Regions from separate parts of the Rhizobium phaseoli genome, predicted to be linked through region 2. Evidence: riboswitches for the same ligand, from Rfam matches in the RefSeq annotation. Region 2 holds a riboswitch; each other region holds the start of a gene.
What was found. A riboswitch is a leader RNA that binds a small molecule or an ion and turns the genes downstream of it on or off. The one in region 2 is predicted to bind thiamine pyrophosphate.
Positions count from the first base shown of each region.

Region 1: linked by a shared signal. The riboswitch ahead of thiC (phosphomethylpyrimidine synthase ThiC) and the one ahead of AMC88_RS20310 (hypothetical protein) in region 2 are both predicted to bind thiamine pyrophosphate.
Region 3: linked by a shared signal. The riboswitch ahead of thiM (hydroxyethylthiazole kinase) and the one ahead of AMC88_RS20310 (hypothetical protein) in region 2 are both predicted to bind thiamine pyrophosphate.

Region 1 covers NZ_CP013536.1:648,176-657,944, reverse strand. Annotated here, with positions in the region: gene AMC88_RS30165 (ATP-binding protein) at 1-1,321, opposite strand, end outside; gene AMC88_RS30160 (metallophosphoesterase family protein) at 1,321-2,589, opposite strand; gene AMC88_RS30155 (SPFH domain-containing protein) at 2,742-4,781, opposite strand; TPP riboswitch at 5,353-5,484, shown strand; gene thiC (phosphomethylpyrimidine synthase ThiC) at 5,580-7,412, shown strand; gene thiO (glycine oxidase ThiO) at 7,415-8,398, shown strand; gene thiS (sulfur carrier protein ThiS) at 8,395-8,592, shown strand; gene AMC88_RS30135 (thiazole synthase) at 8,594-9,367, shown strand; gene AMC88_RS30130 (thiamine phosphate synthase) at 9,364-9,769, shown strand, end outside.
Region 2 covers NZ_CP013532.1:4,227,992-4,237,760, forward strand. Annotated here, with positions in the region: gene fdhF (formate dehydrogenase subunit alpha) at 1-410, opposite strand, end outside; gene AMC88_RS20280 (formate dehydrogenase beta subunit) at 480-2,036, opposite strand; gene AMC88_RS20285 (formate dehydrogenase subunit gamma) at 2,033-2,512, opposite strand; gene AMC88_RS20290 (LysR family transcriptional regulator) at 2,649-3,542, opposite strand; gene AMC88_RS20295 (ArsR/SmtB family transcription factor) at 3,619-3,960, opposite strand; gene AMC88_RS20300 (SDR family NAD(P)-dependent oxidoreductase) at 4,064-4,834, opposite strand; gene soxR (redox-sensitive transcriptional activator SoxR) at 4,955-5,425, opposite strand; TPP riboswitch at 5,759-5,872, shown strand; gene AMC88_RS20310 (hypothetical protein) at 5,863-6,069, shown strand; gene AMC88_RS20315 (ABC transporter permease) at 6,081-6,887, shown strand; partial or broken gene AMC88_RS20320 (ABC transporter ATP-binding protein) at 6,884-7,695, shown strand; gene AMC88_RS20325 (ABC transporter substrate-binding protein) at 7,764-8,774, shown strand; partial or broken gene AMC88_RS20330 (acyltransferase family protein) at 8,863-9,769, shown strand, end outside.
Region 3 covers NZ_CP013534.1:276,569-286,337, reverse strand. Annotated here, with positions in the region: gene AMC88_RS24685 (aminotransferase class V-fold PLP-dependent enzyme) at 1-441, opposite strand, end outside; gene AMC88_RS24680 (RidA family protein) at 512-1,024, opposite strand; gene AMC88_RS24675 (ABC transporter permease) at 1,094-1,963, opposite strand; gene AMC88_RS24670 (ABC transporter permease) at 1,963-2,904, opposite strand; gene AMC88_RS24665 (ABC transporter substrate-binding protein) at 3,127-4,653, opposite strand; gene AMC88_RS24660 (DUF1349 domain-containing protein) at 4,884-5,468, shown strand; TPP riboswitch at 5,564-5,660, shown strand; gene thiM (hydroxyethylthiazole kinase) at 5,702-6,505, shown strand; gene thiE (thiamine phosphate synthase) at 6,502-7,137, shown strand; gene thiD (bifunctional hydroxymethylpyrimidine kinase/phosphomethylpyrimidine kinase) at 7,134-7,967, shown strand; gene AMC88_RS24640 (GNAT family N-acetyltransferase) at 8,182-8,661, shown strand; gene AMC88_RS24635 (glycoside hydrolase family 3 N-terminal domain-containing protein) at 8,686-9,708, shown strand; gene AMC88_RS24630 (ABC transporter substrate-binding protein) at 9,751-9,769, shown strand, end outside.

The sequences.
Region 1 (9,769 bases), on a different replicon from region 2:
ACCCGGTCAGCCGGCTCAGGGCGGCCTCGATGCGGCCGAGATGCGCGGGATCGAGGATCGCGGCGCCATCGTGCGACCCGCCTTCCTTGTTCAGCCTTTCGCGATTCTCGCGCGCCCGCGCCAGTTCGCGGCCCGCGGCAGCCAGGTTCACCTCGACGCCGGAACGTCGCTCGATGAGATCGCGGATGATGCCGATCAGCGAGGCGGGCAGCAGCAGCGCCTCGGGCGCCGCATGGCCCGGCTGCTCGAGATCGACCAGCAGCCGCACCAGCACGCCTTCCTGTTCAGCCAGCGCCAGCCGGCGTTTCGGCAGGTCGCTCTCAGCGGTGATATAGCGCCCGCGCCCCTGATCCAGCATGTGCATATGCGCGGCGACCGCCAGCGCCTTGTCGTCGATCGCGATCGCCTCGATCTCGTCGGCAAGCTGGCGCAGCGTGCGGTCGGCGGTTTCGACAAGCGCCTGCAGCCGCGTCTCGTCGTGGAAAAGCTTCGGCAGCAGTGTGAACCATTCGGACGGCGGCCGCGGCAGATCGCCCATGCCGGCTGCATCGGCGTCCAGCCGCCGGAGTTCCAGCGCCGCGGGCAGGGCGCCGAGAAGGCGCGTCAGCTCCTGGTGCCGGGCCTTGGCCCCGGCCAGTTCCCGCGTCGTCGCGGCATAGGCGGCGTCGGCCTGCTCGTGGGTCGATTTCAGGCCCGAATAGGTGGAGGCAAGCGTGTCGATGGCATTGCGCTCGGCCTTCAGCGCTTCGAGCGCGCGTTTGAGTTCCGCAAGCTTCGTGCTTGACGACCGCTTCCTGTAGATCCCATTGGCTTCGTCGACCGCCGTCACCAGCGAACGGCTCAGGCCCGCAAGGCCCGAGCTTGCCGAGAACAGCAACTCGCCGAGCTCGCCCTTGCTTTGGATGATGGCGTTGCCGCCTTCCTTGAGGGACTGGTCGTCGAGCGAGAACATGGTGCGATAGGCCTCGCGGCCGACGCCGCCGAGCGCGCCGGCAAGCAGCGCCTCGTTCACAGCCTGTCCCCGATCATCGACGAGGCTGCCCGTCCGCAATTTGAGCCGCGCCAGCTCGTGCTCCGCGCCACCGAATTCCAGCCGCGCACCGACCTTCATCGTATTGTAGGGATGCAGGAAATTGTAGGTGCTGCGCTCGCCTATGCCGTAGAGCAGATCGAGATAGGCGGCGAAGGTGGTCGACTTGCCGGCTTCGTTGAGGCCGTAAACGATGTGCAGATCCGGCGAACCCGTGCGGGCCGCACCGAAATCGATCGAGTGGTCGGTGAACTTGCCATAACGGACAAGGTCGAGACGGCGCAGGCGCATCAGCTGTCTCCCCGCTCCGCGGCCTTCATCCGGGCGGCGATATCCTCGGCGCCGTCGGCGAGAAGGCTGTCGATGAAACGTTCGAAACCTGCCTCGTCATGCCCGGCAAATGCCCGGCTCTCGGGCGGCAGGTCAGCGAGCAGGTCGCGGACCATCTCCCTGACATCGTCGCGAAACCCGCTGCGGGCGATGACATCGTCCCGCATCAGCGCGCCGAGCTCGATGACGGGATCGGCAACTGCTTCGTCGGCGAGGGGCACCGGCGCTTCTAAGGCGAGCTCCAGCTTCTCGATCCAGGTCCGGCCGATGCGGTCACCGCGCTGCTCGGCCTCCGCCTGCATGAGGTCGATATCGCGGCGAAGCTGCCAGGAGAGCGGCGTGCGACCGGAAAGCCTGAGGCGCGCGACGAGATGCGGCGAGGCGGTATGGTCGCGCTGCCCCATCAGTGCCGCTTCGATCGCCATGGCCGCATCACGCCAATCGTCGACACCCGTGAGGTCGACATCGACTCGCTCGAACTGCGCGATGCTGGTGCGCCGCTCCTCGACCGTCACCGTCCTGTTGTCCGCCACGGTCACCAGCGACACCGTCTTGATGCCCGCCTCGTTAATGTCGCGGCCTTGCGGCATGCCGGGCATGATGACCGTCGCCGTGCCGGGATACTGGCTGCGCTGATGAAGATGCCCGAGCGCCCAGTAGTCGAATCCCGAGGCGTGAAGGTCGAGCACGTTGCAGGGCGCATAGACATCATGGCCGGCGGATCCGGCAAGGCTCGTATGCATGATGCCGATATTGATGGCACCTGCGACCGGCGGCTTGAACTTCGGCAGAAGCGGGTCCGGTGCCTGCGGCTTGGCAAAGCTCAGACCGTGGATCGCAACCGACAGGCTGCCTTTCGTCGCCTCCACGGTCTCGGCATGGCCGCCGAAGACCTTCACCGTGTCGGGCATCACCAGCTCTCTGGCGATCTTCGACATCGCATCGTGATTGCCGCGGATCTTGAAGACGCAAATCCCCGCCCGGTGCAGCCGTTCCAGCTGGCTTGCCAGGAAGCGCGCCGTCTTCATCGACGTCTGCTCGCCGTCATAGAGATCGCCGGCGATGACCAGCGCATCGACCTGTTCCTCGAGGCAAAGGTCGACGATCGCGATCAGCACCTGCCGACTGGCGTCGCTCACGAGATCGGCCAGCTCGGCGTTGCGAAGCGCCAGCGACCGTAGCGGAGAGTCGAGATGGAGATCGGCAGTGTGGACGAAACGATAAGCCATGAATGCAGAAATCGCGTTGCGACAGAATGATGAGCCGGTGCCCTCGGACCGATGAACGCGCGATCGCTGTCACCTGGCCGTGAGGAAGGGAATATGGAGCACGCGTCCAGGGCGCGCGAGCGAAATGGGCCGGCAAACCGGCCCATCCACAATCAATGTTGCTCAATCGGGGCCGGCACCGCAGCCGGTGCACCCTGCGGTCCCAGCCGATCGGCGACCAGCATCGACAGCATCATTTCCACAAGACCATTGGTGGCGCCCTTTTCGCCGCCGCCGACCTGGATCTGCGGCACGAGCGGCAGCCTGCCGTTTTCGATTGCTTCGGCGAAGCGCATCAGGACCTGTGAGTTGAGCTGATAGTCCGGTCCGCCGAAGGCCGCGACCTTCTTCTCTGTCGCCTCGGCTTCCGCCAGGCCGATGGCGCGCACCTTCTGGGCATCTGCCAGACCGGTCGCCTTGATGCGTTCGGCATCAGCAAGCGCGACGGCCTTGATCCGGTCGGCCTCGCCGAGGCCGGCAAGGCGCACCTTCTCGGCCTCTGCCTTGGCGGTCACCTGAATGGTTTCCGCCTGCTGGCGGGTGCGGGCGAGCTGCGCCTTGCCCTCGTTTTCGCTGATCTCGATGGTGAGCGCCGATGTCGTGATCTTGGCCTGCTGCTCGGCAAGCGCCTCCTTCTCGCGCAACGTGCGCTCCTGGATCGCCGCCGCCTCCTGCAATTTGTAAGTCTCAACCTTTTCAACGGCGATCTGACGCTCGCGCAGCTGGATGAGGATCTGCTCTATGCTGTTCTGACCATTATTGGCCCGCGGCGTACCGATCAGCACTTCCTGCAGCTCGAGGCTGTAGGAGCCAAACTTCTCGCGCATTTCATCACCGGATTTGCGCTGGATTTCGCTGCGTTCCTGCAACAGTTCGATCAGCGTCTTGGTCTGGGCGATATTCTTGAAATAAGCCGAGACCATCGGATCGAGCGTCTGTTCGACCAGCCGTTTGATATCCCCGAAACGCTGCACGACGAGGGGCGCCTTCATATAATCGATATGGACGACCACCGAGAGCGGCAGCACCGGCTCGAACGCATCCTTGGTGATCAGCGACACTTCGGAAAGATTCTCGTCGAGCCTGTGCTCGCCGAACTGTTCCTTCGTCCATTTGAGCACGAAGTTGGTGGTCGGCACGATGATGATATTGCCGGCATAGGTGTTGAACGCATATTTGCCCGGCAGCAACGGCGTCGACCAGACACCGCGTGCGCCCGTTTCGACCAGTTCACCGTGGCGATAGGACTGGCCCGAAATATCCGCGCTTCGCCGGCCGGTATAGGAAACGACGACACCCACCGTGCCGACGTCGATGATCGTCTTCTCGACGAGTTCGACGGTCGCAAAGATACGGTTGAGGAAGTAACTGCCGTCGGCAAGCACCTGCAATTGCCGGCCGCGATAACCGCCGGCATTGAGAAACTTCTCCGGATCCTGGAAATTATTGTGGAAGTTCGGGTCCTTCGGATTGTTGGCAACCGTCGGGGCGATGATCTCGCCATCGGGCAGCGCCGGGCCGTCATGGATGGTGACGATGCCGATCAGGTCCTCGGCGTCATGAATGACAACGGGCTCGAAGCCATTCCGCTCGGTGATCAATGTCGACATGTCGGCGAACAGTTTTTGTTCCGACGCGTTCAGGTTGACGGCATAGGTCGACTGCGCCGTCAGCACTATGAACTGCGCTAGATTGATGGCATAGGTGCCCTCGCGCAGGATCTTGCGCTGCGGACCCTTCTGGCCGCCCTTTGTCAGAAAGCCGCGCACATCTTGAAAGTCATCGGCGTCGATGTTCGAAGCAAGCGTCTGGGTCGGCGGCAACGGCTCGCCGTCGCGGGCGAAGACATAGCCGATCTGGCCCTGCGGAATGGTCACGAGATTGGCGCGATGCATCGCATATTGGAACGGCATGAAGAAATGCAGGCCGCCGCGCACGACGTCCGGCTGGAAGCCGGCCTCGCCGTAGAGCGCAATGAAGCCATTGTCGACGGAGCCGCGAAAACTCCACAGCTTTTCGAGAATGCCGAGCCTGTCGTTGGGTATATAGCGGATCACGCCGCTCAACCGGAACAGGGTTGCCAGCGCGATGAGCGTAATGGCGATTCCGATCGCCTTCCATCCCATCGGGCTTAGATATTGCACGGTTTCCATCTTTTTTCTCGCATGGGCGCACGGGTTCGTCCACCCGATGGCCGCCCGGTTGGTGTTGGTTGATAAGACGGGGAGATTGCGCGCCTATGCGCTCGACGCAGCACGCCGTCGCCCGTCAGACGGGCAAAGGAGGCTGTCGCACGTGCATTGCTGCCTGACTTTCCTCAATCGATTGCGATTATAGGAACCATGCGGCAAGGACGTCGAACGTCTGGGCTGCTCATTATCTGGAAAGATGACCGCGCGTCCCCAGTCCCCACCGGAGGACGGCGTGTCGTGAGTGGTCTCACATTGGAGTTGCCTTGAAAGACATAACGCTGGTGAACTTAGCGACAAGACCGATCGATTTAAAGACGCGTAAAGCGAGAATCGGATAAGTACTTCCAGTGATTTTACTATTTCGACTATTCAATCTTGCTGAAATAACCTCGCGCATCTGCTGTTTTTGTACGCAATCTGGGCCGCAGGTTGCTCAGAGATCGGTTGACACCGCCCCTCTAGCGACAGCTGCAGCTCCCTTGGAACGCGAAAGAGCTTCTTGACACAAGGGCCGCGGCGGTCTTTGATGGCGACCATTCACCAGGGGTGTCCCGGCAAGGGGCTGAGATTCTGCTGAACAATACGGCTTTGCCTGTTGTGGCGCGGTGACCCGTTGAACCTGATCCAGTTCATACTGGCGTAGGGACGGTGCGGACGCTGCGGCTGTTGGGCGGATTTTCGCTTAGTCGCGCATGGCGTCTTTCCATCATTCCAACACTGGAACTGGGTCTCCAAACGTCAAACCTTGGAGCCTCATCCATGAATATTGTTGCACCCCAGCTTACTCCTGTCGTCACCACCGGCTCGCTTCCGGCCTCGACCAAGGTGGTCAAACCCGGAACGCTCTATCCGGATCTGCGCGTGCCGATGCGCGAAATCAGCCTTCACCCGACCTCCGGCGAGCCGCCGGTCACGGTCTATGATTCCTCCGGCCCCTATACCGATCCGGCCCATGTGGTTTCCATCGACGCCGGGCTGCCGCGTTTGCGCGAGTCCTGGGTCAGGGCGCGTGGCGACGTTGAAACCTATGAAGGCCGGCTGGTGAAGCCTGAAGACAATGGTTTTGCCACGGGCGAACGGCTGACGCCGGAATTTCCCATTCGCAACACGCCGCTAAAGGCAAAGGCCGGCCGCGCCGTCACCCAGCTCGCCTATGCGCGTGCCGGCATTATAACCCCGGAAATGGAATTTGTCGCGATCCGCGAAAACCTCGGCCGGCAGGCCGCGAAGGAGGCGCTCGCCCGCGACGGCGAGAGCTTCGGCGCTCATGTTCCGGATTTCGTGACGCCCGAATTCGTGCGCCGGGAAGTCGCCGAGGGCAGGGCGATCATCCCGGCCAATATCAACCACCCCGAATCCGAACCGATGATCATCGGCCGGAATTTCCTGGTGAAGATCAACGCCAATATCGGCAATTCGGCCGTCACCTCGTCGATGGCGGAAGAGGTGGAAAAGATGGTCTGGGCGATCCGCTGGGGCGCCGACACCGTCATGGACCTTTCCACCGGTCGCAACATTCACAACATCCGCGAATGGATCATTCGCAACTCGCCGGTTCCGATTGGAACCGTGCCGCTTTACCAGGCGCTCGAGAAGGTCAACGGCATTGCCGAAGATCTGACCTGGGAAGTCTATCGGGATACGCTGATCGAGCAGGCCGAGCAGGGCGTCGATTATTTCACCATCCATGCCGGCGTGCGGCTGGCCTATATTCCGCTCACTGTCAATCGCGTCACCGGCATCGTCTCACGCGGCGGCTCGATCATGGCCAAGTGGTGTTTGCATCATCACAAGGAGAGTTTCCTCTACGAGCATTTCGAGGAAATCTGCGACATCTGCCGTGCCTATGACGTCTCCTTCTCGCTCGGCGACGGTTTGCGGCCGGGGTCGATCGCGGATGCCAATGACGCAGCGCAATTTGCCGAGCTCGAAACCCTCGGCGAACTGACGAAGATCGCCTGGGCGAAGGACTGCCAGGTGATGATCGAAGGCCCCGGCCATGTGCCGATGCACAAGATCAAAGAGAATATGGATAAGCAGCTCAAGGTCTGCGGCGAAGCCCCCTTCTATACGCTCGGACCGCTGACGACCGACATCGCGCCGGGCTATGATCACATCACCTCCGGCATCGGCGCCGCCATGATCGGCTGGTTCGGCACGGCGATGCTTTGCTACGTCACGCCGAAGGAGCATCTGGGGCTACCCGACCGCAGCGATGTCAAGACCGGCGTGATTACCTACAAGATCGCCGCCCATGCCGCCGATCTTGCCAAGGGACATCCGGCCGCCCGCATTCGCGACGATGCGCTGTCGCGGGCGCGCTTCGAATTCCGTTGGGAGGATCAGTTCAACCTCTCCCTCGACCCGGATACGGCGCGTTCCTTCCACGACGAGACCCTCCCGAAGGAGGCGCACAAGGTGGCGCATTTCTGTTCGATGTGCGGCCCGAAATTCTGCTCCATGCGAATTTCCCACGACATTCGCGCCGAAGCCCAGAAAGAGGGATTGGAAGCCATGGCGGCCAAGTACCGCGATGGCGGCGATCTCTACATGCCGGTCGCAGAGGTCGCGAAAACGCCCGCCGGAGAATGACCATGCGCGTTCTCGTCAAAGGGGCCGGCGTTGCCGGCCTCACCGTGGCCTGGCAGCTCTATCGCCACGGCTTCCGCGTCACACTTGCGGAGCAGGCCGACAAGGTCGGCGCTGGTGCCTCCGGCTTTGCCGGCGGCATGCTGGCGCCGTGGTGCGAACGGGAGAGCGCGGAGGAGCCGGTGCTGACGCTCGGTCGCCTTGCCGCCGATTGGTGGGAGGCGGCATTGCCCGGTCATGTCAAACGCCGGGGAACGCTTGTCGTGGCGGGCGGCCGTGATGCCGGCGAACTGGAGCGCTTTTCCCGTCGAACAAGTGGATGGGAATGGCTGGACGAGCAGGCGATCGCGGCGCTGGAGCCTGACCTTGCCGGCCGTTTCCGCCGCGCGTTGTTCTTCCGGCAGGAGGCGCATCTGGATCCGCGACAAGCACTCTCGGGACTGGCTGCAGCCCTTGAGGAAGCACGCATGCATCTCCTCTTTGGCTCCCCGGGCAAAGCAGACATTGATCATGACCGGGTGATCGACTGCACCGGTGCGGCCCAGATCGGCCGGCTGCCGGGATTGCGCGGTGTTCGAGGCGAGATGCTCTGCATCGAAACAGGCGAGGTCTGTCTCTCCCGCCCCATCCGCCTGCTGCATCCACGCCACCCGATCTACATCGTGCCGCGCGACAAAAACCGCTTCATGCTCGGGGCGACGATGATCGAAAGCGACGATGCCGGCCCGATTACCGCGCGTTCGCTGATGGAGTTGTTGAACGCCGCCTATGCGATGCATCCCGCCTTCGGCGAGGCCCGAGTTACGGAAACCGGCGCAGGCGTGCGCCCTGCTTATCCCGACAATCTGCCGCGTGTGACACAGGAAGGATCCACCCTCCATGTCAACGGCCTCTACCGCCACGGCTTTCTGCTGGCGCCGGCGATGGCCGGAGAGGTGGCGCGGCGTCTTCTCACAGAACAAGGACCACAGGAAAGGAGGGCGTCATGACCTTCATCATCAATGGCGAGGAACAGGAGGTCACGGCCGCGACGCTCGCAGACCTGCTTCTGGCTCTCGATTACGAGGGCGGGTGGCTCGCAACCGCGGTTAACGGCGAACTGGTGCACCGCGAGGACCGCGCCGATTTCAGGCTCGGCCAAGGCGACCGCATCGAAATTCTCTCACCGATGCAAGGAGGCTGAGATGCTGAAACTTTATGATGTTGAAGTCCACTCCCGGCTGCTGCTCGGCACCGCGCGCTATCCGTCTCCCGCCGTCCTTGCGGAAGCGGTGAGACGCTCGAAGACGGAAATTGTCACCGTCTCGCTGCGGCGCGAGGCCGCCGGCGGCAAGGCGGGCGGCGCCTTCTTCGAGCTGATCCGCGAGCTCGGCGTGCGCGTGCTGCCGAATACGGCCGGCTGCCACAGCGTGCAGGAGGCTGTGCTGACAGCGAAGATGGCGCGCGACGTTTTCCGCACCGACTGGATCAAGCTCGAAGTGATCGGCCATCACGATACGCTGCAGCCCGATGTCTTCGGCCTTGTCGAAGCGGCACGCATCCTGACCGGGGAGGGCTTCCAGGTCTTCCCCTATACGACCGACGATCTTGTCGTCGCCGAAAAGCTGCTGGATGCCGGCTGCCGCGTCCTGATGCCCTGGTGCGCGCCGATCGGCTCCGCCATGGGACCGGTGAACCCGATGGCGTTGCGGGCGTTTCGAGCACATTTTCCTGACGTGCCGCTCATCGTCGATGCCGGCATCGGCCGTCCGTCTCATGCCGCCGCGGTGATGGAATACGGTTATGACGCCGTTCTTCTCAACACCGCCGTTGCCGGCGCGGACGATCCCGCCGCCATGGCCGAAGCCTTCGCGCTTGCCGTCGATGCCGGTCGTCTCGCGCATGGCGCCGTACCGCTGGAGCCGCGCGACATGGCCGTTCCTTCCACTCCCGTCATCGGAAAGGCGGTCTTCTCATGAAGCTCGATCCCTTCTATCTCATCGTCGACAGTGCCGAATGGATTGAGCGTCTCGTGCCGCTCGGCGTCAAGCTCGTCCAGCTACGCATCAAAGACCGGCCGGGGCCGGTGCTTCGTGAGGAGATCCGGCGTTCGAAGGCCGCCTGCGCGGCAGCGGCCTGCCAATTGATCATCAACGATTACTGGAAGCTGGCGATCGATGAGGGATGCGATTTCATCCATCTCGGGCAGGAGGATCTGGCCGCCGCCGATCTGAATGCGATCCGCCGTGCCGGCCTGAAGCTCGGCCTTTCCACCCACGATCCATCAGAACTGGAAACCGCGCTGGCCGCCGCGCCGGACTACGTTGCCCTTGGGCCGGTGTGGCCCACGATCCTCAAAGAAATGAAATGGGCGCCGCAAG
Region 2 (9,769 bases):
CGCAGACCGACGGCGCCTGCCATGTCCTGCAATTCGCAATCGCCGTTGGCAGCACAGGTCAGACAGTCGAGCGGGTGGTCGGAAATATAGAGTTCCATCACGCCGCGGCGGATGTCCTTCAGCCGGCCCGTCTGCGTGTGCACCACCATGTTGGCCGCCACCGGCGTTGTGCAGGAGGCAGGCGTGCCGGCCCGGCCCTCGATCTCGACGAGACAGAGCCGGCAGGAGCCGAAGGCATCGATCATGTCGGTGGCGCAGAGCTTCGGCACCTCGATGCCGGCCTCCATCGAAGCGCGCATGATCGAGGTGCCCTCCGGCACGCTGATCTGCTGCCCATCGATGGTGAGCGTCACCATCGTTTCCGATTTCGAGGCGGGAGTGCCGTAGTCGATTTCATGAATGAGAGACATGGTCGCTCTCCTGTATGGAAATGGAATTGAGCAAGTCGGGCGAAAAGCAGGCCAGCACGTGGGATGTCATCACTCGGCAGCCTCCACGATCGGTGCCGGTGAAAAATCCTCCGGGAAATGCGTCATGGCGCTCATCACGGGATAAGGCGTGAAACCGCCGAGCGCGCAGAGCGAGCCGAATTTCATCGTGTTGCAGAGATCGGCCAGCAGCTCGCGGTTCTTCTCCGGCTCGATGCCCTGAGCGATCTTGTCGGCTGTCTCGACACCGCGCGTCGAGCCGATGCGGCAGGGCGTGCACTTGCCGCAGCTTTCGACGGCGCAGAATTCCATCGCGAAACGCGCCTGCTTCAGCATGTCGGCGGTGTCGTCGAAAACGACCATGCCGGCATGGCCGATCAACCCGTCCCGGGCAGCGAAGGATTCGTAATCGAACGGCGTGTCGAACAGCGCCCGCGGGAAATAGGCGCCGAGCGGCCCACCGACCTGCACGGCTTTGACCGGCCGTCCCGTCGCCGTACCGCCGCCGATCCTGTCGACGATATCGCCGAGCGAAAGACCGAAAGCTGTTTCGTAGAGACCGCCATATCTGACATTACCGGCGATCTGCAGCGGAATGGTGCCGCGCGAGCGGCCCATGCCGAAATCGCGATAGAAGGCAGCACCCTTCTCCATAATCACAGGCACGGAAGCGAGCGAGATGACGTTGTTGATGACGGTCGGACAGTCGAAGAGCCCCTTATGCGCCGGCAGCGGCGGCTTGGCGCGCACGACGCCGCGTTTGCCTTCGAGGCTGTTCAGCAGGGCCGTCTCCTCGCCGCAGACATAGGCGCCGGCGCCGGTGCGCACCTCGATATCGAAAGCGCGGCCCGAGCCGAGCACCGACGGGCCGAGGATCCCGGCCTGGCGCGCGATGCCGACCGCCTCGCTCATCGCGGCGATCGCATGCGGATATTCCGAACGCGTGTAGATGAAGCCCTTCGTGGCGCCGGTCGCAAGTCCCGATATCGCCATGCCCTCGATCAGCACGAAGGGATCACCCTCCATGATCATCCGGTCGGCAAAGGTGCCGCTGTCGCCCTCATCGGCATTGCAGACGATATATTTGCGTTCGCCGGGCGCATCGAGAACGGTCTTCCACTTGATGCCTGTGGGGAAACCCGCGCCGCCGCGTCCACGCAGGCCGGAATCGGTGACTTCCTTGACGATTTCGGCGGGTGCCATCGAAACGGCGCGGCGAAGGCCGGCAAGACCGCCATGCGCCTCGTAATCCGAAAGCGAGAGCGGATCGATGACGCCGCAGCGGGCGAAGGTCAGGCGGGTCTGTTCCTTCAGGAACGGGAGGTCTTCAACCTCCCCGAGACAGAGCGGGTGATCGCCGCCATTGACGATGCCGGCGTCGAAAAGCACGGACACATCCTTGGCCTTCACCGGTCCGTAGCCGATGCGCTTGCCGGCAAGCTCGACCTCGACCAGCGGCTCCAGCCAGAACATTCCGCGCGAGCCGTTGCGCACAATCTCAGCATCGAGGCCGCGGGCGACGATCTCCTGGGCAATCGCCTTTGCCACCTTTTCGGCCCCGAGCGCCAGCGCAGCGGCATCGCGCGGAACATATATCTTGACTGTCATCGGCGCGCCTCCGCAACCAGCTCCGTCGCCAGCTGATCGTCGACCCGGCCATACACCTCGCCGTCGAGCATCGCCGACGGGGCGCAGGCGCAGAGCCCGAGGCAGTAGACCGCCTCCAGCGTCACGCTGCCGTCGAGCGTCGTCTGGTGAAAATCGATGCCGAGCAGCGCCTTGATGCGCTCAGCCAGCGCGTCGCCGCCCATCGACTGACAGGCCTCGGCGCGACAGAGCTTCAGCACATGCCGCCCGGCGGGGTGGTCACGATAATCGTGGTAAAAGGTCACCACCCCATGCACTTCGGCGCGCGAGAGGTTCAGTTCCTCCGCGATCACGGGCAGGGCTTCCTGCGGCACATAACCGAATTCCTGCTGAACTTCATGTAGAATAGGAAGCAGCGGCCCTTCAAGGAAGCGAAGGTCGGCGACAATGGTACGCGTGCGCGCTGCGATATCGCCTTCGGCGATATGAATGGTCATAAGGCAGCCCTCCCAGCCGCTTGCTCGTTGCGGAATGGCGCTCTCCCCCAGCATGAGGCCATCCCCTCATACAAGCATCTCAGGGAAGCCGGCGACGATCAATAAAGCTATCTCGTGGATTGATAGGTTTTTTCTATCACAGCTCTTCATCGCGCACGAGCACGCGCGCTTCATGCAGCAAGGCCGAAACGAGCGGCGTAAAGGGCTCTCGATAGGGCGCGACGAGGCCGACCAGATGGTGGGCCTCCGGTTCAACGATCGGAATCATGCGGATTTCTATTGGGAATCCAAATGATTTTGCAACGTTGCGCGGCATGATGCTTGCCCAGCGCCCGGTTCTGACATGTGAGAACAGCACGATCATCGAGTTGGATTCGAGTGTTGGATGCACTGTGGCTCCGGCTTCCGTCAGGTGCCGGTTGATGATGCGTCGGTTCTGCATGTCGGCGGTCAATAGACAAAGCCGAAGATCGCCGACCTCCTTCCAGGTGACGCTGTCGCGATCAGACAGCGGGCTGCCCGCAGCCGTGATCAGATGATAGCGCTCGGCATAGAGGGGAACACTGGTGACACGCCCGAGCGGCTCATTTTCAAGATAGGTGATACCGGCGTCGATCTCGAGATTTTCGAGCATGCTCAGCACCTGCAGCGAATTGCGCGAGACGATCGAGAAGGTGACGCCGGGATGTCGTTCCTGAAAGGGCGTGGTGATGCGCGAAAGCATGGCGAGGGCCGTCGGAATGGCGGCGAGACGAATGTGGCCGGAAAGACCGCGCCGCGCCGCGCGCATTTCCTCTCGCATGGTGCGGGCATCGCCGACGATGCGCCGCGCCCATTCGAGCACGCGCTGCCCCTCCGGCGTCAACCCCTGAAACCGCGACCCGCGCTGCACCAGCATGACGCCGAGCTGATCCTCCAGCTGGCGGATGGCGGCCGAGAGCGTCGGCTGCGAAATCCCGCATTCCTCCGCAGCGCGGCCGAAATGTTTTTCATTGGCAAGGGCGATGAAGAATTCCAGCTTGTCGATCATCCGGTCTCCCGACCCGGTATGTTCACATCCGGATCCAGCCCATCTTCTGCGCAGCCACCGCGCGACCCGACATGCTTTAACCGTTTTCGACAGCCGGAAAAAGATCGAACAGCGATTCGAGGAAGGCAAGCACGCTGAGATTGCCGATGCTGTAATAGACCAGCCTGCCCTGACGGCGCGTGTTGACCAGCCCTTCGAGCCTCAGACGCGCGAGCTGCTGCGAGACCATTGCCTGTTGTATGCCGAGAATATTCTCGATTTCACCCACCGTCCGCTCCTCATTCGCGAGGATGCAGAGGATCAGAAGTCGGCTCTGATGCGCCAGCGCCTTCAGTAGATCGCTCGCTTCATGGGCTTTTGAAGCGAGTTTGTGCAAGTCCTGGCCGGTCATTCCCGGCTCCGGTTTAGGCAGCGGCATTTCGGCATCTCGGAAGGGAAGCATAAGGTAGATCAGCACAATAGCATATTCGCACAAGCGAATTCGTCAAATGTGATGAAATGCCAAAAAAGGTCCAAGTAAATCAGCAGATAAGCTGACCGCCGTTGATCTCGAGAACCTGGCCCGTAATGTATCCGGAGAGAGAAGGAGCCGCCAGGAACAGATAGGCGGGAGCGCAATCCTCGGCCGTGCCGAGACGCTGCAACGGAATGGATTTTCTCGTCTGCTCCAGCTTTTCGCGGGAGGAATAGCGCTCATGGAAATCCGTCTCGATCGTTCCCGGCGAGACGCAATTGACCCGGATTCCATCCGGCGCCAACTCACGGGCAAGCGCCTTGGAATAGGTGGAAACGAATGCTTTCGAGGCCGAATAGACCGAAGAGCCGGGGCTGCCGCCGGTCAGTGCTGAAATCGAAACCGTGTTGACGATGGCCGCGCCTTCGGCTGCCTTCAATGCCGGCAGCAGCGCCCGGGTCAGGGCCACCACCGACGTCTGGTTCAGCCGCACGATCGCTTCATAATCCGCGTCGGTCAGTGTCGCGGCCGGAAAACGGCCGAGCATGGTGCCGGCATTGTTGACGAGCACATGCACCTTGTCGAAGAAGGCGAGAGCGTCCTCTGCAAATTGCGCAGCACCGCCGGCGGCGGTGAAATCGGCGTGCAGCAACAGCGCCCGCCTTTCCGATTCGGCCGTCAGCAGGAAATCCGGCAGATCCCGTCCCGGTTTGCGCCCGGTATGGACGATCACCTTCGCGCCGCAGTCCAGGAACTGCCGGGCCACCTCGAGGCCGATGCCCCGCCCGGCGCCGGTGACGACGACATTGCGATTTTCGAATAGTCTCGGATGGAACACGAAGCCGTCCTCCTCGCGGACAATGCCGCCGGTTGCGCCCTTCGCCCTTAACATATGAGCGCGCCGGCCGAAAGAAAGGCACGCATCGATCTTTCCGCCGGAGACCAGGGCTGCGGAAGCTCAGCTTTCCTTCTCGATCTCCAGAAGCCGCGCCCCGGGGCCTTCCTCGCCGAGCCGATCGCAGGGATTACGCAACGGACAGCTTTCGATCGACAGACAGCCGCAGCCGATGCAGCCGCTCAGACGGTCGCGCAGCAGGCTGAGCCGTCCGATTCGCTCGTCGAGCTCGTTCTTCCAGCGCGCCGACAGCGTCTGCCAGTCGGCAACCGTCGGGGTGCGCCCCTGCGGCAGGGAAGCGAACGCCGTCTGGATTTCTAAGAGCGGAATGCCGACACGTTGTGCCACCTTGATGATGCCGAGCCGGCGAAGCACGTCACGTCCGTAGCGCCGCTGATTGCCGCGGGTACGGATGCTGGAAATCAGCCCCTTGGCCTCATAGAAATGCAGCGCCGAGACAGCAAGACCACTGCGTTCCGCCACTTCGCCAACCGTCAGAAGCCTGCCGAACGGCGTTGCAGAAATCGCATCCATCGTCTCTTGACCTCAATATTAGTTGAGGTTTTATAACGCCTGCTCCGCCGGCCGTAAAGCCCAAGGACAGGAAGAAGCGGCGGCGAGATCACCGCGGCCGATAACCGGCTGAAATCACGGCGCCGGCATTTGCCGTCCTCGCGCCGGCCGCGTCCTGCCGATAGGTCGCCTGGAGACGAGCTCGGGTTCCGTTCCCGGCAGGTACGGAACCTCGGAAAACACCCGGACGCGATTCCGTCCGGGTGTTTTTTCGTGTCGGCGGTTCCGTCCCGACCGGACGGACGGGATTGTGATTTTGCGGTTGCGGTAAGAAAACCCCGATGATAGTTTTCGCCGAAATAACAGGGGAGCTCCGTGTTGCCGGGGCTGAGATGAGAAGCGCAAGCCTCCGGACCCTTCAAAGCTGATCTGGGTAATGCCAGCGGAGCGAGGTTCAGATGTTTTCCGGCGCACAAGTGTCACCCTTTTCGATGTCCGGCCGTTTCGCCGGCGCCATGCTCGATGTCTTCAACGGCTTTGCGCATCTGTGGCGCCGCGCGATTTTTCAGGCGCGCAAAGGAGGCTGCGGCATCTTGAATTGCTGCATGAATTTATCCCCGGACCGATTCCGATTTGAGGAATCATGCAGCCGGAAGAAAGCCTGAAATCGACGCTGATGACATCGCCACCACCATCGGATTCGCGCCTTGCCGCGCTCAGTGCCGCCCTCTGCCGGGCGAGCCCCGCCCTGCTCGCCGGTTTTGCCTTTCTGGCCGCATGGGAACTTTATGTCGATCTTTCCGGTATCAAACCGTCCATCCTGCCGGCGCCTTGGCGCATCCTTACCCAGGGCTGGCTGAACCGCGAAGCGCTGATATCGAACACCTGGCCGACGCTCGGCGCCACGCTCGGCGGCTTCGCCCTGTCGCTCGCCTTCGCTTTCGTCTCGTCGATCCTGATGGATTTCATGCCTTTCATGCGCCGGGCAATGCTGCCGATCTTCATTGCCAGCCAGACCCTGCCGCTGGTGGCGATCGCGCCCCTCGTCGTTCTCTGGTTCGGGTTCGGCCTGTTGCCGAAGATATTGCTGGTCGCGCTCGTCACCTTCTTCCCGCTGCTCGTCGCCCTGCTGCAGGGTTATGAGGCGACCGACCGCGACATCGCTGAACTCTTGAACTCGATGAAGGCAAGCCGCTGGCGCATTTTCCGCCTGGCCCGGCTTCCCTCCTCGCTGCCCTATTTCTTCGCCGGCCTCAGGATCTCGATCACCTATGCCGTCGTCGGCGCGATCTTTGCCGAATATGCGGGAGCCGCGCGCGGCCTCGGCATCTATATCCTCAACGCCAAGAACAATTTCCGGCCGGATCTTGTCCTCGCCGCCGTCGTCGTCAGCGCCGTTCTGACACTCTGCCTCTTCGGAGTGACGCTGATGATCGAGCGCCTCGTCATGCCCTGGCAACCGTCCGGGGAGCGCCGCCGATGACCGATGAACTGGTCGAACTACGCAAGATTTCGAAATCCTTCGACGGCATGCAGGTGCTCGGCGATATTTCGCTCGCTGTCGCAAGCGGCGAGTTCGTTTCGATCGTCGGCCCCTCCGGCTCTGGAAAATCGACGGTGCTCAGATTGCTGACCCAGGCGCTGCGACCCGATGCCGGCGCTTTGCTCTTCAAGGGCGCCCCGTTGGAACAGGCGCCGCATTCCTTCGCCTTCATGCCGCAACGCGATGCGCTGATGCCCTGGCGCCGGATCATCGACAACGCCACACTCGGCCTCGAGGTGCGCGGCATCAGCCGTCGCGCCGCCCGCGCCACTGTGGCGCCGCTGTTCGAGCATTTCGGCCTTGCCGGCTTCGAACACCATTACCCCGCCGAGCTTTCCGGCGGCATGCGCCAGCGCGCCGCGCTATTGCGCACCGTCGTCCAGAGCCAGGACATGCTGCTGCTCGACGAGCCTTTCGGCGCGCTGGACGCGCTGACACGCACGCAGATCCAGGAATGGCTGCAGGGCATGTGGACGCAACATCGCTGGACGGCCTTGTTGATCACCCACGACGTCCGCGAGGCGGTGTTCCTCTCCGATCGGATCTACGTGTTATCAGCCCGCCCGGCGCGTATCATCCGCCAATTCCGCGTTCCCCTGTCCCGCCCGAGAAGCATCGCCGATCTCGGCTCGCCGGCGGCCCAGGCGATCGAGACCGAAATCCTGCAAACCCTGCTTCATCCGCAAGAACAGGATGATTTTGGGCCGCCGGCCTAAGATCTGAATCCTGTTCTCATTTAAAGAGTTAGAGCATGATGTCGTCCGAAAACCGCTTACAGTTTTCGGCATCATGCTCCAGAGACCTGAGGAGGTCACCATGCTGCTTCTCACCCGTCGACAGACAATCCTCGCCGCCCTCGCGACAAGCCTCGCCGGCCGAACCGCCTTTGCCCAGTCGGCACCGGCAAAGGTTCGCATCGCGCTCGACTGGACACCCAACACCAACCATATCGGCATCTATGTCGCCAAGGCAAAGGGGTTCTATGCCGCGGCCGGCCTCGATGTCGAAATTCTACCCTTTACCGATACCAGCGCCGGCACGCTGGTGTCGAACGGGGTTGCCGATTTCGGCATCAGCAGCGAGATCGAGGCTCTGACGCAGCGCGCCGGCGGCGGTGACGTCAAGATGGTCTACGGCGTCGTCCAGACCGAAACCGCGCGCCTGATCTACAAGGGCGGGCGCGACGACATCAAGAGCCCGAGAGATCTCGACGGCAAGACCTATGGCGGCTTTGGCGGCACCTGGGAGAGCGCGCTGATCTCGGCGATGATCCGCAACGACGGCGGCACGGGCGACGTCAAGACCGTCACCCTCGGCACCTCCGCCTACGAGGCGCTGGACAATGGCTCGGTCGATTTCACGCTGGAGATCTACACCTGGGAAGGCATCGCCGCCGAGCTGGAAAACCGCAAGATCAGCCGTTTCCACTATTCCGATTATGGCATTCCCGACGAGCAGACGACCGTCATCGTTTCCAGCGACGCCTATCTCGCGGCGAGTCCAGAATACGCCCGCGCCTTCATCCAGGCCACGCGCCAGGGTTATGCCTATTCCGTCGACCATCCTGACGAGGCCTGCGACCTGCTGATTTCCAACAGCAATGGCGCACTGATGAATACGGAACTGGTAAAAGCATCCCAGAAGGCTTTGATCGACGGGCATTTCCTCAAATCCGAGGCCGGCGTGATCGGCACAATCGACCCGGCGAAGGCCGATGCCATCGGCGCCTTCCTGCTCGAGAACGGCATCCTGGTCGATGCGAATGGCGCAGCGCTCAAGGAGAAGCCGGACTTTTCCACCTATTATACCAACGAACTGCTCGGCTGAATCCGCCCCGGCCTTGCCCGACGCGGCCTTCCACGGCAAGCTTTTGTTTGGTGTGATTTGAGCCGGATCGGGCAGGGTGGGGAACGACATGCGACCACAGGAGAGACTGGCCGGAGCGGACTTTTTGCGCGCGATGGCCTGCCTGCTGGTGCTTGCTCACCATCTCACGCTCCGACTGGATATGCGCCGAATTCCCGATGAATTGGCGCCGACGGCGCACATCCTGCGCTTCGGCAACTTCGGCGTTGCCATTTTCTTCGTGCTCAGCGGCTTTCTTCTGGCCCGTCCCTTCTGGCGCGCGCTCGATGCCGGCAGCGACATGCCGAGCCTTGGGAACTACGCCATCCGCAGGGCGGCGCGCATTGCCCCCGGCTTCTGGGTCGCCGCCACCGTCAGCTTCGTTGTCAGCCTGACGCTGCTTGCCCTGCCGCTGACGCCGGAACTCGCGCTTCGCTACGTTTCCGGACTGCTGTTCATGAGCCAATGGCATTGGCGCACGTTTTTCCCTGTCGAGGCCGACGGGCCGCTCTGGTCCATCCCCTTCGAGGTCACCAGCTATGTGCTCCTGCCGGCCTGCTTTTTCCTGCTGTTTCGCCTGCCCGGGCTGCGGCAGCGCCTGTTCCTGGCCCGTTTCGCCTGGCTCTGCGTCCTTGCCGGCGTCCTCATTGCCCAGTTGGCGATCCTGCGGCTCTTTGCGCTCGACGACATCGGGCGCGGCTGGGCCTATGGCCTGCAGGGCGGGGCGAAGGAATGGATGCCCAACTACAATCCAATCGGCTTTTTTGCCGTCTTCGCCCTCGGCGCACTTGCCGCCGGCATAGAAGTCATGCTGGCTGCAAGGCGTTCCCTGGGGTTCGATGCCGCAGCACTTCTCGCTTTTTCCATCGCCGGCTACCGCCTCGCCATATCGCCCGGCGGTTCCGCCGAGGCTTACGGCTGGCTCGGCATCCCCTACGGATTTCCGGTCTTTCCGCTGGCAATCGCAACCACGCTCG
Region 3 (9,769 bases), on a different replicon from region 2:
CTTCTCCATGTGAAAGCGATGGGTGGAGGTCGCCTGCCCCACGAGCACGACCTTGCCCCCGGCCAGCCGGATCGCCTGATCGACCGGCGCGCCGTAGCTCACCACATGCCCCATCTGCACCAGCACTTCGTTCTTCTCGGGCACGGCATCCGGCAGCTTCTCGATCGCCAGCAGATTGTCACCGGTAATGGCGCCGGCGACGGCGAGCGAAATGCCGGCCGAGCAGGAGGCGGTGACGAAGCCCGCCTCGCCGCCGGTCAGCCGGGCGATGACGCCGCTTGCCTTGCGCTGCAGATCGTTGATCTCGACGAAGTGCGGCAGGATGGATGCCATCGCTTCGATCGCCTCCAGCACGACGATCGAGGCGCCGAGGCTGGTCATCGTGCCGGATACGTTGATGACGGGGCGAAGGCCGAGCGAAGGTCTGATGTCATTGGGCATGAAGGTCTCCGGAAGTCTGGGGCGAGGAACGGGCCGTAGGTGGACGCTGCTCCAAATATGCAAGCTCTCGTCAGCCATTCAAGGCGACGATCGCCTCGATCTCGACGGTGATGTTGCCGGGCAGTGAGCCGAAGCCGACGGCCGAGCGGGCATGTTCGCCGGCCGCGCCGAAGACCGCGATCAACAGATCCGAGCAGCCGTTGATGACGCTCGGATGATCTTCGAACTCAGGCACGGCATTGACCATGCCGAGCAGCTTGACCACCCGCTTGACGCGGGAGAGATCGCCGAGCGCCTCCTGCATGACGGCAAGCAGGTTGATGCCCGTCAGCCGCGCATGCCGGTAGGCCTCCTCGACACCGACGCCGCCGCCGACCTTGCCCGCATGCAGGAAGCCGTCGGCCTCGCGCGGCCCCTGGCCGGAGAGGTAGAGCATATTGCCCTCCACCACATGCGTCACGAAATTGGCGATCGGCGGCGGCGGCGGCGGCAGCTTGATGCCGAGGGCGGCTAACCGTTGGTAAGGCGAGTTCTCGACCTTGCCGGCGGCGTTGGGAAATTGATTCACGCAAACTCCTGTCATGCGAATTTTGGATTGGCGAATTTTCGATTGGCGAATTTCGATTTGGATTGGCCGATTTGGGTCGGCGGATTAAAGGTCTTTGCGAAGTCTCGGGTCGAGCATGTCCCTGAGGCCGTCGCCGACCATCTGCAGCGACAGCACCGAAAGGATGATGGCGACACCGGGAAACAGCGTCATCCAGTCGGCCTGGCCGATATATTGCCGGCCGCCGGCGATCATCGTTCCCCAGGTCGGAATCTCCGGGCTGACGCCGAGACCGAGGAAGGAGAGGCCGGCTTCGGCCAGCATGGCGCTGGCGAAGAGGAAGGTGGCCTGCACCAGGATCGGCGACAGCAGGTTGCGCAGCACATGCCGGGTCATGATGTGGAAGGTGGAAATGCCGAGCGCCTTGGCTGCCTCGACATAGGGCAGCTCGCGAATAACCAGCGTCGACGCGCGGACGATGCGGGCAAGACGCGGGGAATAGACGATCGACAGCGCGATGATGACCGTCGTCAATGACGGGCCGAGGGCAGCGACGAGGGCGATCGCCAGCAGAATATCCGGGAACGCCATCATCGCGTCGATCAGCCGGGCAATCGGCGCATCGAGCTTCTGGAAAAAGCCGGCGAGCAGGCCGAGCGTCACGCCGATCACCGCAGACAGGCTGACGACCGCCGCCCCGACCCGCAGCGACAGGCGGCCGGCAAAGATCGTCCGCGAGAAGACGTCGCGGCCGAACTCGTCGGTGCCGAAGAAGAAAGTGCCACTCGGCGGCTTCAGCCGGTTGACGATCGAAAGCTTGGACGGCGAATAGGGCGCGACAACGGGCGCGAAGACCGCCAGCAGCACGAAGATCGCCAGGATCAGCAGGCCGAAGGCCACCGTCTTGCGCTTCAGCAGGCGGCGGAGGAATTTGCTGCCCTCGCTCTCGGCGGGCTTGATTGCGATATCGGCCATCAGTAGCGCACCCTCGGGTCGACCAGCAGATAGAGCATGTCGATCGCAAAATTGATCAGCACGTAGAGGGCGGCGATGACGAGCAGCGCCCCCTGGATGACGGGATAATCGCGGCGCAGTACGGCCGAAACGACGAGATTGCCGACGCCCGGCAGGCCGAAGACGGTCTCGGTGACGACGGCGCCCGAAATCAGCACCGCCGCCGTCAGGCCGAGCACCGTCAGAATCGGGATCAGCGCATTCTTCAGCGCGTGCTTGAGGATGACCTTGCGCTCGACCAGCCCCTTGGCGCGCGCCGTGCGGATATAATCATCGCCGAGCACGTCGAGCATCGAGGCGCGGGTGAAACGCAGGATCAGCGCCGAGGAGACGATGCCGAGCGCAAAGGCCGGCAGCGTCAGATGATACATACGGTCGGCGAAGGTCGAGCCCGGCCCGGCATAGCCCGAGACCGGGAAGAGGCTGAGCCTGACGGCGAAGAACTGCATCAGGATGAGGCCGAGCCAGAAGCTTGGAATGCTGGCGGCAAACATGGCGAGCGTCGTTGCCGCCTGATCGACGAAGGAGCCCCGCCGATAGGCGGCATAGATGCCGATCGGCAGCGCGATGACGCTGGCGATGGCAAGCGAAAACAGCGTCAGGAAGAAGGTCGGCTCGGCCCGGTCGAGCAGTGCCGAGGTGACCGGCATGTTGAGGAAGATCGACTGGCCGAGATCGCCCTTCAGCAGCTGGCCGATATAATAGACATATTGCAGGCCGAGCGACTGATCGAGGCCGAGCCTGCTTCTGAGATCAGCAATATCCTGCGGCGTCGCATCCGGCCCGAGCATGACGGCGGCCGGATCACCCGGCGTCACACGCACGATGACGAAGACGATCGTGACGACGAGAAACATCACGACGATCATGCCGAACAGGCGCTGGAGGATGTAGCGGATCATCCGACTCTTGCTCCTAGGCTCGGTTCATGTGGCACTGTAGTGGAACTTACCGCTCCGCCCTCATTCCTGTGCTTGTCACAGGAATCCAGCCACGGCGCGTCTGCGCCGTGATTGACTTTTATCCGTTCAAGAAGTCCTCCGCGCCCAAGGACTTGGGCGCGCTGGATTCCTGTGACGAGCACAGGAATGAGGGAGCGAGTAGCGACCACCGAAATCACTCCATCACTTCTTGATCGAAGCGTTCCAGAAATACGGCCACGGGGCCGGATCGACGCCGTCGAGCTTGACCGATTTCGCCGAGACGGCGTTGAAATCGCCGATCTTCATGAACGGCGCGTCCGTATAAATGGCCTTCTGGACATTGGCCCAGAGCGCCACCCGCTTCTTCGGATCGACTTCAGCGGTGAAGGCATCGACGGCGGCCTTGCGGGCCGGCGTGTCCCACCAGCCGGGCGAGCTGGTCGAGAGCGAGCCGATCAAGGCCGGCTCCGGCAGGAAGGGGCTGTGGGTGATGTAGATATCCCAGAGTTTCGGATCGGTGCGGCGCTGCGTCAGCGTCGCCCAGTCCACCACCTGCATATCGACGGTGAAGCCGGCAAGCTTCAGATATTCGGCGGCCACCTGCGCCATCTTGTAGTGGAATTCGTACTGGCGGCTGGTCAGGATACGGATCGGCTCGCCATTATAACCGGCCTTCTTGGCGGTCGCCGCCGCCCCTTCCGGATCGGCGACATTATAGGCGCCTTCGACGCCGGCATCGGTCGACCAGGAGAAGGTCTTCGGGTAGATGGCGCCGTCAAGCGCATAAAAATCCTTGCTGCCGAAAGCGGCGGCCAGCATGTCTTCCATGCTGAGCGCCTGGCGGATCGCCTTGCGAACCTCGACATTCCCGGCGACACCTTCCTTCGTGTTGAAGACGAAAACAGGATAGCCGAAGGGCTTCAGCATGACCGGCTGCGAGGCCGTCGAGCCCTTCAGCTTGTCGTAGGATTCGACTGGGATCGAATCGACATAATCATACTGGCCGGAGATAGCGGCCTCGACGCGGGTGTTCGGATCCGGCACCGGCACGAAGCGGATTTCGTCGAGATATTGATGGCGGGCGCCGCCATAACCATTGCTGTCGCCTTCGCGCGACTTGTATCCGTCGAAGCGAACGAGCTGGATATATTGATCGGCCTTGCGCTCCTTCAGCATATAGGGGCCGGTGCCGATGAACTCCTTCATCGGTTCGTCCTGCTTTTCCGACGGGATGATGATCGCCGCCGAATTGTTGAAGGCGAGCAGCGAGGTCAGCGGCGCATAGGGCTGCTTCAGCGTGATGGTCACGGTCGCGGGATCTGCGGCAGCGATCTTGTCGATGAATCCGGCCACCTGCTTGCCGCGCGAGGCGATCTTCATCCAGCGGTTCAGCGAGGCGACGACATCATCCGAGGTCATATCGCTATTGTCGTGGAACTTGATGCCGGTCCGGAGCTTGATCGTATAGGTTTTGCCGTCGGCGCTAATCTCGGGCAGGCTTTCGGCCAGAAGCGGCGTGACATTCCAGCTCTTGTCGAAGGTGTAGAGCGTTTCGAAAATGTGCTGGGTGACGATGCCGACGAGATCGGCCGTCGACGACATCGGATCGAGCGTCGGCGGCTCGCCGATCGTCGCGACATTGATGACGCCGCCTTTTTCCGCAGCAAGCAGGGTCGAAGGCAGGGCGACGAGCGCAGTGCCGAGCAGGAATGCGACAAGCGTTTTCATGTGAGGGCTCCCGAGTTAAGTTCCACAATTATGTAATTCATATTTTTGTAAGAGAATAAGAGATGACGTGATCGTGTCAAGCGCAAGCCGTGGATTATGTCGTGAGACGAGGGTCGCAGCGGCGGAAATGGCATCGAACCGCAAGTGCGGCTGGCCGCCTGCGTGAAGCTCGCGCATTATGCGGCCGCGAAGAATCGGCAGCGCCACGGCTTCAATAGAGCGAGGATGGGATGAACATCGATTTCAACGACGGAAAGTGGCTGAACGAACCGGAAAGCTGGCACGCCGACGCAACCGGCCTGACGCTGACAACAGGCGAAAAGACCGATTTCTGGCGGGAGACCTATTACGGCTTCACCCGCGACAGCGGCCACTTCCTCGCTTTCCCCACCGCCGAGAGCTTCACCGCCCAGATCCGCATCCAGGGCGAGTTCCGCACCCTCTACGACCAGGCCGGCCTGATGGTGCGCCTCGACGAAAACCGCTGGGTCAAAACTGGCGTCGAATTCACCGACGGCGAAGCCTTCCTCAGCACCGTCGTCACCGACGGCCAATCCGACTGGTCGGTGTCGCAGCCGTTCAGGCAACTCGAGGACTTCCACATCCGCGTCACCGTCGCAGGCGGCGCCCTTCGTATCCAGGCCTCCCGCGACGGCAACCGCTGGCCACTGCTGCGGCTAGCGCCCTTCCCGGTTGCCGACCGATACGAGGTCGGCCCGACCGCCTGTACACCGGAGAGGAGTGGATTGACGGTGCGGTTTTCGGAGTTTTCAATCGGGCCCGCGATTGCGACGGATCTGCATGATTTGAGTTGAGGAGCGCTGTGATGCGTTCAACCAGTTTTGTCGGAGGGAACACGGAATGTCATTTTCGGGATGACAGCCGCGCCCTTCTCTGCGAAAAAGGGCGTGATGAGAGACAGGGGCGTTCGTCGACAGACGGGCTGAGAAGAACCCTTCGAACCTGAACCGGATAATGCCGGCGGAGGGAGTCGCTCGGGGATCGCCGTAGACGCCGCCCCGCGCCTGCCCCGCCTGAAAGGGGCGCTATGCAGAGCAAGACCACTTCGGGAGCCATGCTGGAGGCGATGCGCGAAAAGCCGCCGCTCGTCCACTGCATCACCAATTATGTCGCCATGAACATCGCGGCCAACGTCCTGCTGGCATCCGGCGCTTCGCCCGCCATGGTGCATGCGCCTGAGGAAGCCGGCGAATTCGCTGGCATCGCGAGCGCGCTGACCGTCAATATCGGCACGCTGTCGACGCAATGGCTAGACGGCATGCGGGCGGCGGCGAAGGCGGCTGCCTCATCCGGAAAACCCTGGGTGCTCGATCCGGTGGCGCATTATGCGACGGCCTTTCGCCGCCAGGCGGTTGCCGATCTGCTGGCGCTCAAGCCCACGATCATCCGCGGCAATGCCTCCGAGATCATCGCTCTTGCCGGGGGGGAGAGCCGCGGCCAGGGCGTCGACAGCCGCGATCCGGTCGAGCAGGCGGAGGATTCGGCCCGTCGGCTCGCGGAGCGGCAGCAGGCAATCGTCGCCGTCACCGGCGCCGTCGATTTCGTGACCGATGGTAACAGGGCGGTGCGCATCAAGGGCGGATCGGTGCTGATGCCGCAGGTCACTGCCCTCGGCTGCGCGCTCACCTGCCTTGTCGGCGCCTTTGCCGCCACCGCGCCCGAGGATCTGTTCGGCGCGACCGTCGCAGCGCTCGCGACCTTTGCCGTCGCCGGCGAAGATGCCGCGCTCGGGGCGGCCGGCCCCGGCTCGTTCGCCTGGCGCTTCCTCGATGCGCTGGCCGCGCTCGACGGCGAAGCGCTGGATGCGAGAGCCAGGGTATCGATCGCATGAAGGCTTTCGACCTTTCGCTCTACCTCGTCCTCGATCCGGATCTCTGCGCCCGGATCGGCATGGTCGAGACCGCCCGCCTCGCCGTTGCCGGCGGCGCGACGATGGTGCAGCTGCGCGACAAACAGGCGGGGACAGCACGCATGATCGAGACCGGCCGCGCCTTGAAGCAGGCGCTCGGTGGCACCGGCGCCCGCCTCATCGTCAATGATGACGTCGAGGCGGCCATCGCCATCAGCGCCGATGGCTTGCATATCGGCCAGGAGGACATGGATGCGCGCACGGCTCGGGGGTTGATCGGCCCCGACATGATCCTCGGCCTCTCGGTCGAGACCGAGGCGCTCGCGGCTGCCGTCGATCGCGATCTCGTCGATTATACCGGCGTCGGCCCGGTCTTTGCGACGCCGACCAAGGCCGACCACAAGCAGCCGATCGGCTTTGACGGTCTTGCCAGGCTGGTGCAGGTCTCGCCGGTGCCCTCCGTCGCCATCGGCGGGTTGAAAGCGGAGCATGTGGCCGACGTGTTTGCCGCCGGCGCCAAGGGGCTTGCCGTCGTCTCCGCCGTCTGCGGTACGCCGGATCCGGCGGCGGCCACCCGCCGCATCGCCGCAGAAATTCGAAAGGTCCCGGCATGATCCGCAACGTCCTCTCTATCGCCGGCTCCGATCCGTCCGGCGGCGCCGGCATCCAGGCCGACCTCAAGGCCTTTTCAGCCCGCGGCGTCTATGGCATGGCGGTGCTAACCGCGCTGACGGCGCAGAACACGCAAGGGGTCACCGGCGTGCATCTGGTGCCGCCGCAATTCGTTGCCGACCAGATCGATGCCGTCTTTGCCGATGTGCGCGTCGATGCCGTGAAGATCGGCATGATTGCCAATGCCGGCATCGCCGAAGCCGTCGCCGCCGCCCTTTCCGCAGCTCTGGCCGCAGCAACCGCCAAAGGACGCAGCATTCCCGTCGTCCTCGATCCGGTGATGATCGCCAAAGGCGGTGCCGCCCTGCTCGCGCCCGAAGCGGTCGACGTGCTGACGCTGCGGCTGCTGCCGCTCGCCACGATGCTGACCCCGAACCTGCCGGAGGCCGCCGCGCTGCTGCACCAGCCGGTCGCGACGAACCGGGTAGAGATGGCAGCGCAGGCCGAACGGCTGCGCGCCCTCGGCCCGGCCGCCGTGCTGGTCAAAGGCGGTCATCTCGACAGCGACGACAGCCCCGACGTGCTCGCCGCCGCCGACGGGCTGCATTGGTTCGAAGCCCAGCGGGTGCCGACGAAGAACACCCACGGCACCGGCTGCACACTCTCCAGCGCGCTGGCGGCCGAGCTTGCCAAGGGCGCTTCGGCGCGGCAGGCGGTCGCCATCGCCAAGGATTATCTTGCCGGCGCGGTCGCGGCGGCCGGACGCCTCACCGTCGGCTCAGGCCATGGCCCGGTGCAGCACTTTCATGCGCTCTGGAAAGACGGCGCATAAGTACTGAAATCGACGAACAGTCTCCATCGAACGGCCCGGTCTCCCCGGGCCGTTTTCGCCTGTGCCGGCCGCCCTGCGTAGCGAGCGCAGCCAGCGCGGCTGAATCACTGGCGCCGATTGAAAAACCCTGTTGACAAGCCCGGCGAGATGGCCAAGTCTATAACATAAGAGGGGTATATATTCCGTAACAACGGAATAACAGGAGGAATGTCGGGTGCCGGACCTGCTTGTGAGCCTTTACTCCACGCAGCTCGCCGAGCTGAAACAGAGAGCGGACAGCGTCGGCGCCTCCATCCGCCCGGCCCTCCCCCCGGAACTGCATCTCGTCGTCACCTGGGTTCGCGAACGGTTCAGCGAGAACTGGGCAAGCGAGGTCTTGGTCGCTTTCTCCCGCCAGCCCGTCGCCTGCCTGATCGCCATCGAAGGCCGTGAGCTGCTCGGCTTTGCCTGCTACGACACGACGGCGCGCGGCTTCTTCGGGCCGACCGGCGTTGACCCGCAAGTGCGCGGCAAGGGCGTCGGCCTCGCTTTATTTTCCGCCTGCCTTCAGACGATGAAGACGCTCGGCCATGCCTATGCCTTTATCGGCGATGCCGGCCCCGTCGATTTTTACGGCCGAACCGCCGGCGCCATCACCATCCCCGCCCCCGACAAGGGCATTTACGAAGGCATGCTGAGAAGCATGCCGAAATGACCATCTGATACCGGAGCACTAGACTTGTCCTCGACCCCGCTCGCCCTTTTTGTCGGCCTTCCCAATCCCGTACTTTCGGATGACGAATTTGCGTTGTTTCGTGAGACCAATCCGCTCGGCCTCTTCGTCGGCCGGCGCAATCAGCGCGAGCCGGAGCAGACGAAACGGCTGATCGAGCGCTTTCGCGAAGCCGTCGGCCGCGACGACGCCCCCGTCTTCACCGACCAAGAGGGCGGGCGCGTCCAGCACCTCGATGCCGGCCCCTGGCCGCTCTTCCGCAGCTTCGGGCAGTTTGCCGAGCTGGCGCGCCGCGATGTCGAGCTCGGCAAAAAAGCATTGCGCCTTTCCTCCCGGGCCATGGGCGCGATGATGACGGAACTCGGCCTTTCCAGCGGCTGCTCGCCCGTTCTCGACCTCGTCTTCGAGACGACGAGCGCGGTCATCGGCGCCCGTTCCTTCGGCCCCGATCCCGATGTCATCGCCGCCCTCGGCCGCGAGGTGGTCGACGGCCTGCTCGAGACCGGCAACATGCCCGTGATGAAGCATATTCCCGGGCACGGCCGTGCAACGCTCGACTCCCACAAGGAACGCCCGGTCGTCGACGCCAGCCGCGAAACGCTCGCTGCCACCGATTTCAAACCCTTCGTCGCCATGAAGGATACGCCCTGGGCCATGGTCGCCCATGTCGTCTATTCCGCCTACGACAAGGAGTTGCCGGCCTCTGTATCGCCGGTCATGCACGACGTCATCCGCAACGAGCTCGGTTATGACGGCGTGCTGATTTCCGACTGCATCTTCATGGAATCGCTCTCCGGCACCCTGCCGGAACGCGTCAAACAGGTGCTCGACGCCGGCTTCGACATCGCGCTCCATAGCCATGGCGACATCCGGCAAAGCGAAGCAGCCGCCAAGGCGGCGCGCCCGTTGACCGCCGCCGCACTGCAGCGGATCGCCGCCGGCAAGGCCCGCCTCGGCAATCTCAAGATCGACTATCGGGCCGCCCACGCTGAAGTCGAAGACATATTTGCAAGTGCGCTGGTCTCCTGACCGGCGCACCATCTCTCACTTATAAAAGAAGGGGAATAAAACATGAAAAAATATCTTCTTG